DNA from 2 places in the Variovorax arabinosiphilus genome. Region 1 is predicted to be linked to the other one. Evidence: predicted binding sites of a transcription regulator. Region 1 holds the regulator's gene; the other holds the start of a gene.
What was found. Region 1 encodes HrcA, which represses chaperone genes, less so after heat shock. Its sites were predicted from a motif close to TTAGCACTCNNNNNNNNNGAGTGCTAA; they were not measured.
Positions count from the first base shown of each region.

Region 1 (4,415 bases):
CTACCAGTCGCTGCACACGACGCTGGTCGGCCCGGCCGGCGTGAACGTCGAGTTCCAGCTGCGGACCGAGGCCATGAACGTCGTCGCCGAGTCCGGGGTGGCCGCCCACTGGCTGTACAAGGCGTCCGACCCGAGCGTCGCGAACGGCGAGCGCCTGGGCGCCAAGTGGTTGCAGTCACTGCTCGACATCCAGGACGAAACCCGCGATGCCGCCGAGTTCTGGGACCACGTGAAGGTGGACCTGTTCCCCGACGCGGTCTACGTCTTCACGCCCAAGAGCCAGATCATGGCGCTGCCGCGCGGGGCCACCGTGGTCGATTTTGCCTACGCCATCCACAGCAACATCGGCGACCACACCGCGGCCGCCCGCATCAATGGCGACCAGGTGCCGCTGCGCACCGAACTCAAGAACGGCGACGTGGTGGAAGTCATCACCGCGCCGGTATCCACGCCGAATCCGGCGTGGCTGGGCTTCGTGCGCACCGGCCGCGCGCGCTCCAAGATCCGCCACTACCTCAAGACGCTGGCGCACGTCGAATCCGAAGAGCTCGGCGAGAAACTGCTGGCCCAGGCGCTGCGCGCCGAAGGCCTCGGCACGCTGCCGGGCGAGGACGCCGACCAGCAGTCGATCTGGGAAAAGCTGCTGCGCTTCACCGGCAACCGCACCCGCGCCGAACTCCTGACCGACATCGGCCTGGGCAAGCGCATCGCCAGCATCGTGGCCAAGCGGCTGATGGCGCTGCTGGCCGAGCGTGGCGAGAAACCTGACGCGCTGATGCTCAGCCGCGAACGCTTCACCGCGCACGAGAGCGTGTCGCAGGGTGCCGTGACGCTCGACGGCAGCGAGAACTCGTCGGTGCGCTTTGCCCTGTGCTGCCGCCCCATCCCGGGCGACCCGATCGTCGGCTACCTTGGCCATGGCGAAGGGCTGGTGGTTCACACCGAGACCTGCGGCGTCGGCCAGCGGCTGCACTACAAGGACAGCGAGCGCTTCTTCGCGGTCGAATGGGCCGACGAGCCGGTGCGCACCTTCGAAACGGGCATCGTCGTCACGGTTCGCAACGACAAGGGCGTGCTGGCCAAGGTGGCTTCGACGCTGGCCGATGCCGAAGCCGACATCACCCACGTCGAGATGACCGAAGAGACACCGCAGGATTCGACCGACCTGCGGTTCGTGATCGCCGTGCGCGACCGTGCGCACCTGGATGCGGTGCTGCGCGCCATCAATCGGAGTCCCTCGGTGCTGTCCGCCACGCGGATCGTGCCCGCGGCCTGATCAGGCTCCTGCAGGCGCCGGATACGCGACCGACAGGATTTCCAGCTCCTGCAGGCCGCCAGGCGTGGCGAGCTTCACGACATCGCCCTCGCGGGCCTTGAGCAGCGCGCGGGCGATCGGCGAGATCCAGCTCACCTGCCCCTTGGCGCTCTCGGCTTCGTCGATGCCCAGGATCGTCACGGCGCGCTCGTTGCCAGCCGCATCGACATAGCGCACGGTGGCGCCGAAGAAGATTTGGTCGCGCCCATGGTGCACCGAGGGGTCGGTGACCTCCGCCACTTCGAGACGCTTGGTGAGGAAGCGGATGCGCCGGTCGATCTCGCGCAACCGCTTCTTGCCGTAGAGATAGTCGCCGTTCTCGGAGCGGTCGCCGTTCTTCGCCGCCCAGTGCACGGCCTCGACGACCTTGGGCCGTTCGACGTCCATCAACGCGAGCAACTCGTCGCGCAGACGCGCGTAGCCGGCCGGCGTCATGTAGTTCCTGGTGCCCGATGGCAGGGGCGGCGCGGCGCCCTCGGCCGCGTCGTCATCATCGGCATCGGTCTCTTTGGTGAAAGCCTTGCTCATGCCTGATTGTCGATCGCTGCGGGCAAAAGAAAAGGGTCAGCTCGTTTTCACGAGCTGACCCTTCAGAGAGTGGTGCGGCTGGCAGGAATTGAACCCACGACCCCTTGGTTCGTAGCCAAGTACTCTATCCAACTGAGCTACAGCCGCACAGCTTGCGATTATAGCATGCGTTTTCGACGTGTCCCGGATGCATCGCAAATTTCGCGTGGTAGGCCGTGATGGGCTTGAACCATCGACCAACGGATTATGAGTCCGCTGCTCTAACCAACTGAGCTAACGGCCCACGCGTCGGGATTCTAGTGGGCCCTGTTCAGGGCTTGCGGTGGCTCAGCGCGTTGGTCACCAGCCGCGATGTGATGTCGACGATCTGGATCATGCGGTCGTAAGGCATCCGCGTCGGGCCGATCACGCCCAGCGTGCCGACGACCTGGCCGTCCACCTCGTAGTTGGCGCTGACAATGGACAGCTCTTCGAAGGGCACCACCTGGCTTTCGCCGCCGATGAAAATGCGCACGCCTTCGGCCTTGCTCGACACGTCGAGCAGCCGCATGAGCTGCGCCTTCTGCTCGAAGAGATCGAAGGCACGCCGCAGCTGGCCCATGTCGCTGGAGAAGTCGCTCACCGACAGCAGGTTGCGCTCGCCGGAGATCACGACGTCGTCCTGCGCCTCGGTCATGACTTCCGAACTGGCCTGCATCGCCGCCTGCATGAGCGACGCGATCTCGCTGCGCAGTTTCTCGACTTCGGACTGCAGCCGGTCGCGCACCTGCTCGATCGTGAGACCGGCGTAGTGCGCGTTGATGTAGTTGGCGGCCTCGACCAACTGCGACTGCGAGTAGTCCGACTCGGGGAAGATGACGCGGTTCTGCACGTCGCCGTCGGGCGAGACGATGATCACCAGCAGCCGCCGATCCGACAGCCGCAGGAATTCGATTTGCTTGAACACCGAGGTGCGGCGCGGCGCCATCACCACACCGACGAATTGCGAGAGGCTCGACAGCAGGTTCGCCGCGTTGGCGATCACCTTCTGCGGCTGGTCAGGGGCCAGGCTGGGTGCCGGCAACTGGTCGCGCTGCGCCGTGAGCATGGTGTCGACGAAGAGCCGGTAACCGCGCGCCGTCGGAATGCGTCCGGCGGACGTGTGCGGGCTGGTGATGAGCCCCAGCGCTTCGAGGTCCGACATGACGTTGCGGATGGTCGCGGGCGAGAGTTCGAGCCCCGAAGCGCGCGAGAGCGTGCGTGACCCCACAGGCTGCCCCTCGGCGATGTAGCGCTCGACCAGCGTCTTGAGCAGCAACTTGGCACGGTCGTCCAGCATTGTCTGATTTTAGTGTTGTAATTTGTAGATGACCTCGCGCTTCCGGCATGTCGCCCTCATTGGCAAGTACCAGGCGTCCGGCCGACGGGCGTCGTCCGGCGCACCGGACGACGACATCATGGCGGAGATCGGTGCGTTTCTCGAATCGCAGGGCTGCGAAGTCTCGGTCGAACGCTTCACGGCGGACGAATTGCACAGCAGCCGCTACACCGCGCTGACGGTCGAAGAGATCGGCGAGCGTTGCGATCTGGGGCTGGTGGTCGGCGGTGACGGCACCATGCTCGGCATCGGGCGGCAGCTCGCACCGTACGGCGTGCCGCTGATCGGCATCAACCGAGGCCGGCTCGGCTTCATCACCGACATCCCGCTCGACAACTACCAGGCCACGCTGGTGCCGATGCTCGCAGGCGAATACGAAGAGGACCACCGCAGCCTGCTGCACGCGCAGGTGATGCGCGAAAGCGCCTGCGTGTTCGATGCGCTCGCGATGAACGATGTGGTCGTCAACCGCGGTGCGACCTCCGGGATGGTCGAGCTGCGCGTGTCGGTCGGCAACCACTTCGTGGCCAACCAGCGCGCGGACGGCCTGATCATCGCCTCGCCCACGGGCTCGACCGCTTATTCGCTGTCGGCCGGCGGCCCGCTGATGCACCCGTCCATCCCAGGCTGGGTGCTGGTGCCGATCGCGCCGCACACCCTGTCGAACCGCCCCATCCTCCTGCCGGATGCGGACGAGATCACGATCGAACTCGTGTCCGGCCGTGACGCCAGCGCGAACTTCGACATGCAGTCGCTGGCATCGGTCGAGATCGGCGACCGCGTGGTGGTGCGTCGTTCCGACTACCGCGTGCGCTTCCTGCACCCCCGCGGCTGGAGCTACTTCGACACCTTGCGCAAGAAACTGCACTGGAACGAGGGAGGTTCCTGATGGCGCTGCGACGCATCGCGCTGCGCGACTTCGTGATCGTGCGCGCGCTCGACATCGACCTGTCCACGGGCTTCACCGTGCTGACCGGCGAGACCGGCGCCGGCAAGTCGATCCTCATCGACGCCTTGCAGCTCGCCCTGGGCAACCGCGCCGACGCGGGTGCAGTCCGCGAAGGCGCGGAGCGGCTCGACGTGAGCGCCGAGTTCGATGCCGACCCGGCGCTTGCCACCTGGCTCGACGAAGGCGGCTTCGAAGCCGGTGATTCGATGCTGCTGCGACGCACGGTCGACCTGCAGGGCCGCAGCCGCGGCTGGATCAACGGCAGC
Region 1 is NZ_JASZYB010000001.1:2,668,685-2,673,099, forward strand. It holds gene QTH86_RS12710 (RelA/SpoT family protein) at 1-1,276, shown strand, start outside; gene greB (transcription elongation factor GreB) at 1,277-1,843, opposite strand; tRNA gene QTH86_RS12720 (tRNA-Arg) at 1,914-1,990, opposite strand; tRNA gene QTH86_RS12725 (tRNA-Ile) at 2,050-2,126, opposite strand; gene hrcA (heat-inducible transcriptional repressor HrcA) at 2,154-3,161, opposite strand; gene QTH86_RS12735 (NAD kinase) at 3,190-4,089, shown strand; gene recN (DNA repair protein RecN) at 4,089-4,415, shown strand, end outside.

Region 2 (4,415 bases), on a different contig from region 1:
TCCCAAGTTCACTCCCATGGTGTGGCAGGGCGTTGACTTCAACAGCCTCTTCGCCCGAAAGCAGGAGGAGCACGCTGGACTGACAGCCGTAGGCCTCCTCAACGCAATTGCCTTCAATGCCGATGCCTATGCAGCTTACGAGCGATACCGTTCATCGGTCGGCGACAAGGAAGGGGCTGACGAAGTCTTTGTGGAACGAAAACGGCGCGAACGTGACCTGGACGGAAACATCGCGTCCAAGGCAGGTTCCTACCTCTCCGATTGGCTGATCAGATTTGGCCGAGCCCCGGAGAGGAGCCTCGTCGCCTTGTTCGCCTTCGCCCTGTTGGGCGCGGTTGTATTCAATATCGACCACATGCAAAGCACCAAGCCAAAGCCACCGAAGCAACCTTCAAGTTCAGGTCTGCTTAGGCCGCAGCGCCTCGAGCCCAAGCAAACCACGGACTACTCGCCGGTCTGGTACTCCATAGACACCTTGGTGCCCATTATCGACTTCGGCGTGGCCGGCGCCTGGACGCCCAAGACTCCTCGCACGACGGCCTACCTGAAATTGCACATCGCCGCCGGATGGCTGTTCGCCACATTTGCGGTGGCGGCTGTCTCGGGGTTGATCAAATAGGTTGACCACGCGGCCCAGCGCCGCCGCGCCGCCGGCACGCATGTCCAGCGTCGCAGGCCAGCCAGATCGCGTTCACCCGGATCACTGCAGCAGCTCGCGAGTCCACGCGGCAAAGTGCGCCGCTGCACTGGCCGGCCAGGTGATGTTCATCGTCACGACGCATTCCCACGCGGATACGGGCCATGGCTGCCGTCATACTCAAAAGGAAGGAGAAGCTCGCTCAGCGCGGTAGACATGCCTATAGAACACGCCCCATCAACGCCAACTCGAATACGGCGCGGCGCCCAGAAATTCGGCCAAAAGTCGACGGGGGATCTTGCGGTCAGTGCCGCTTCCTTCTAGTCATGTGGCGAATACAAAACGCTTTACGTCCGCCAACGTGAAAATCCGAACTTTGGCTGCGGAAACATGCGTCCTGGCGAGGTGGCAAGCGTGCATCCCATAAGCGATCGGTCCCTCGTAGTCTGCCAACAAGGTGTCACCGATCATCACGACCTGCTCGGGTCGCGCGCCCAAGGCTTCACACAGATGAGCGTACATGCGAGGTTCTGGTTTCACCGCCCCAACTTGGAAGCTCCATGCGTACGCATCGAGCTTCGGCAACAACGCTTTGACCGGGGCGGCATATGGGCCAGCCAGATTGGAGCAAACGCCGACCCGGATGCCACAGGCTCTCAGCCAGCGTATGGCGGGAAGCACATCCTCAAAAAGGCTCACGCTCGCAAGTTCTGCATCCAGGTCGGCCTGCAGCTTGCCGAGCACATCACTGGGCAAGACCATGCCCAGCAGTTCAGCGGCCTCGGCCAATCCCACGTCCGCGGACATCACCCGAGCACCATCGTCCGCCCGCGGCGGGCGGCCCATGTCGCTCAGCGTCGACAGAAGCCTCCGGTAGGGCCGCCTCGGATCCTTGATCTGGACCAGCGTCCCGTACACATCGAACGCCACGGCCTTGATGCCTGAAAATTCTCTTTTCATATCACTCTCCATAGGTAGTGCACGTTCGGCCGGTGATTTGAAGAGCCAGATTTCTCATCGCATCGTCGGCGCCCGCTAGAACAGCTCCATTTGCGACAGGGAAGCATGCCGCGACGCCAAGGTTGATCTCGGCGAGTTGACCAGCAGCCAGCCAAGCATCGACTGGGCAAGGCTCGCATCGCTCGATGTCGCGTGTGATGAGCTGGCGACATCGCTAAGCAGGTCAATCAGCACAGAGGGGCGTCTAGTTTGAAGATCTGGCGACTCCAACCTCGCGATCTTGGCGCCGAATGCTGCTGCAAGGGCGATCGTTTGACGGGCCTTGATCAGCGCCCCACGCGCCCGTTTCTCTGCTTTGACCTCGGCGTCGTACATCGCTGCCGTAGCCAGCGCATAGATGATCCGCATGACTCCGTCCAAACTCAGATTGCGCAGCAACGAAGCCGATCTATCTCCCACCCCCCCTTGAAACCCACCCAAATGCCCGTATCATTAGCACTCACCGAACTCGAGTGCTAACAACCCGGTTTTCGGTCGATGGGCTGCCGGCCCCTGGCCTGCGCCCGAACCCAACCCCCGTTTCTATTCAGGAGATGCAATGAAACTTCGTCCTTTGGCCGATCGCGTGATCGTCAAGCGTGTTGACAGCGAAACCAAGACCGCCTCTGGCATCGTCATCCCCGACGCAGCCGCCGAAAAGCCCGATCAAGGCGAAGTCCTGGCCGTCGGCCCGGGCAAGCGCACGGACAAGGGCGAACTGACCGCGCTGACCGTCAAGGTCGGCGACCGCGTCCTGTTCGGCAAGTACTCGGGCCAGACCGTCAAGGTCGACGGCGACGAGCTGCTGGTCATGAAGGAAGACGACCTGTTCGCAGTCGTCGAGAAGTAAGTCTTCTCCTTCTTCCCGCTCATTCCATCAATCATTCGGAGTAATTCAACATGGCAGCAAAAGACGTAGTCTTCGGCGGCGAAGCCCGCGCACGCATGGTCGAGGGTGTCAACATCCTGGCCAACGCAGTCAAAGTGACCCTGGGCCCCAAGGGCCGCAACGTGGTGCTCGAGCGTTCGTTCGGCGCCCCCACGGTGACCAAGGACGGTGTGTCCGTCGCCAAGGAAATCGAACTCAAGGACAAGCTGCAGAACATGGGCGCCCAGCTCGTGAAGGAAGTGGCCTCCAAGACCAGCGACAACGCTGGTGACGGCACCACGACCGCCACGGTCCTGGCCCAAGCCATCGTTCGCGAAGGTTTCAAGCTGGTGGCTGCCGGCATGAACCCGATGGACCTCAAGCGCGGCATCGACAAGGCTGTCACGGCCCTGGTCGCCGAGCTGAAGAAGGCATCGAAGCCCACCACCACGTCCAAGGAAATCGCGCAAGTCGGCTCGATCTCGGCCAACAGCGACGAAACCATCGGCAAGCTCATCGCTGACGCGATGGACAAGGTCGGCAAGGAAGGCGTGATCACCGTCGAAGACGGCAAGTCGCTCGACAGCGAACTCGACGTCGTCGAAGGCATGCAGTTCGACCGCGGCTACCTGTCGCCCTACTTCATCAACAACCCCGAAAAGCAATCCGCGATTCTGGACAACCCCTTCGTTCTGCTCTTCGACAAGAAGATCAGCAACATCCGTGACCTGCTCCCGACGCTGGAACAAGTCGCCAAGGCCGGTCGTCCGCTGCTGATCATTGCCGAAGAAGTCGAAGGCGAAGCCCTGGCGACCCTGGTCGTGAACACGATCCGCGGCATCCTGAAGGTCGTGGCTGTGAAGGCCCCTGGCTTCGGCGACCGCCGCAAGGCCATGCTGGAAGACATCGCCATCCTGACGGGCGGCAAGGTCATCGCTGAAGAAGTGGGCCTGACGCTCGAGAAGGTGACGCTGGCCGACCTCGGCCAAGCCAAGCGCATCGAAGTGGGCAAGGAAAACACGATCATCATCGACGGTTCCGGCGCTGCTGGTGACATCGAAGCCCGCGTCAAGCAAGTGCGCGTTCAGATCGAAGAAGCGACCAGCGACTACGACCGTGAAAAGCTGCAAGAGCGCGTGGCCAAGCTGGCCGGCGGTGTGGCCGTGATCAAGGTCGGCGCTGCCACCGAAGTCGAAATGAAGGAAAAGAAGGCTCGCGTCGAAGACGCCCTGCACGCCACCCGCGCTGCAGTGGAAGAAGGCGTCGTGGCTGGCGGCGGCGTGGCACTGCTGCGTGCCAAGCAAGCCGTGGGCGACTCGATCAAGGGCGACAACGCCGACCAGGAAGCCGGCATCAAGCTGGTGCTCAAGGCCATCGAAGCACCCCTGCGTGAAATCGTGAACAACGCCGGCGGCGAAGCCTCGGTGGTGGTGAACGCTGTGCTGGCCGGCAAGGGCAACTACGGCTTCAACGCTGCGAACGACACGTACGGCGACATGCTCGAACTGGGCATCCTGGACCCGACGAAGGTCACGCGCACCGCGCTGCAGAACGCCGCTTCGGTGTCCTCGCTGCTGTTGACGACCGAAGCCATGGTCGCCGAAGCACCGAAGGACGAAGCGGGCGCCGGCGGCGGCATGCCTGACATGGGCGGCATGGGTGGCATGGGCGGCATGGGCATGTAATTGCCCCTGCGGCTGCATCACGCATCCGAACCGAAGCCCTGCAGCGCGAGCTGCAGGGCTTTTTTCATGCGTGCGAGAACGGCGCTTCCGGTTGAACGACACTGCCGCTTTCCCATCGACGGAGACACCTCATGAAAGCCACACCGATTCCTGCACTGCAACGCCGCCGTTCGCTGCTGGCGGCCCTGGCGCTGGCGACCGGCGGCGGGGTGTGGCTGGCCGCACG
Region 2 is NZ_JASZYB010000003.1:859,631-864,045, reverse strand. It holds gene QTH86_RS22500 (hypothetical protein) at 1-619, shown strand, start outside; gene QTH86_RS22495 (HAD family hydrolase) at 962-1,597, opposite strand; gene QTH86_RS22490 (hypothetical protein) at 1,673-2,005, opposite strand; gene groES (co-chaperone GroES) at 2,196-2,486, shown strand; gene groL (chaperonin GroEL) at 2,537-4,189, shown strand; gene msrA (peptide-methionine (S)-S-oxide reductase MsrA) at 4,321-4,415, shown strand, end outside.
Region 2: groES (co-chaperone GroES) is a predicted target of HrcA. The motif match lies at 2,090-2,116, and genes of this name have one in related genera.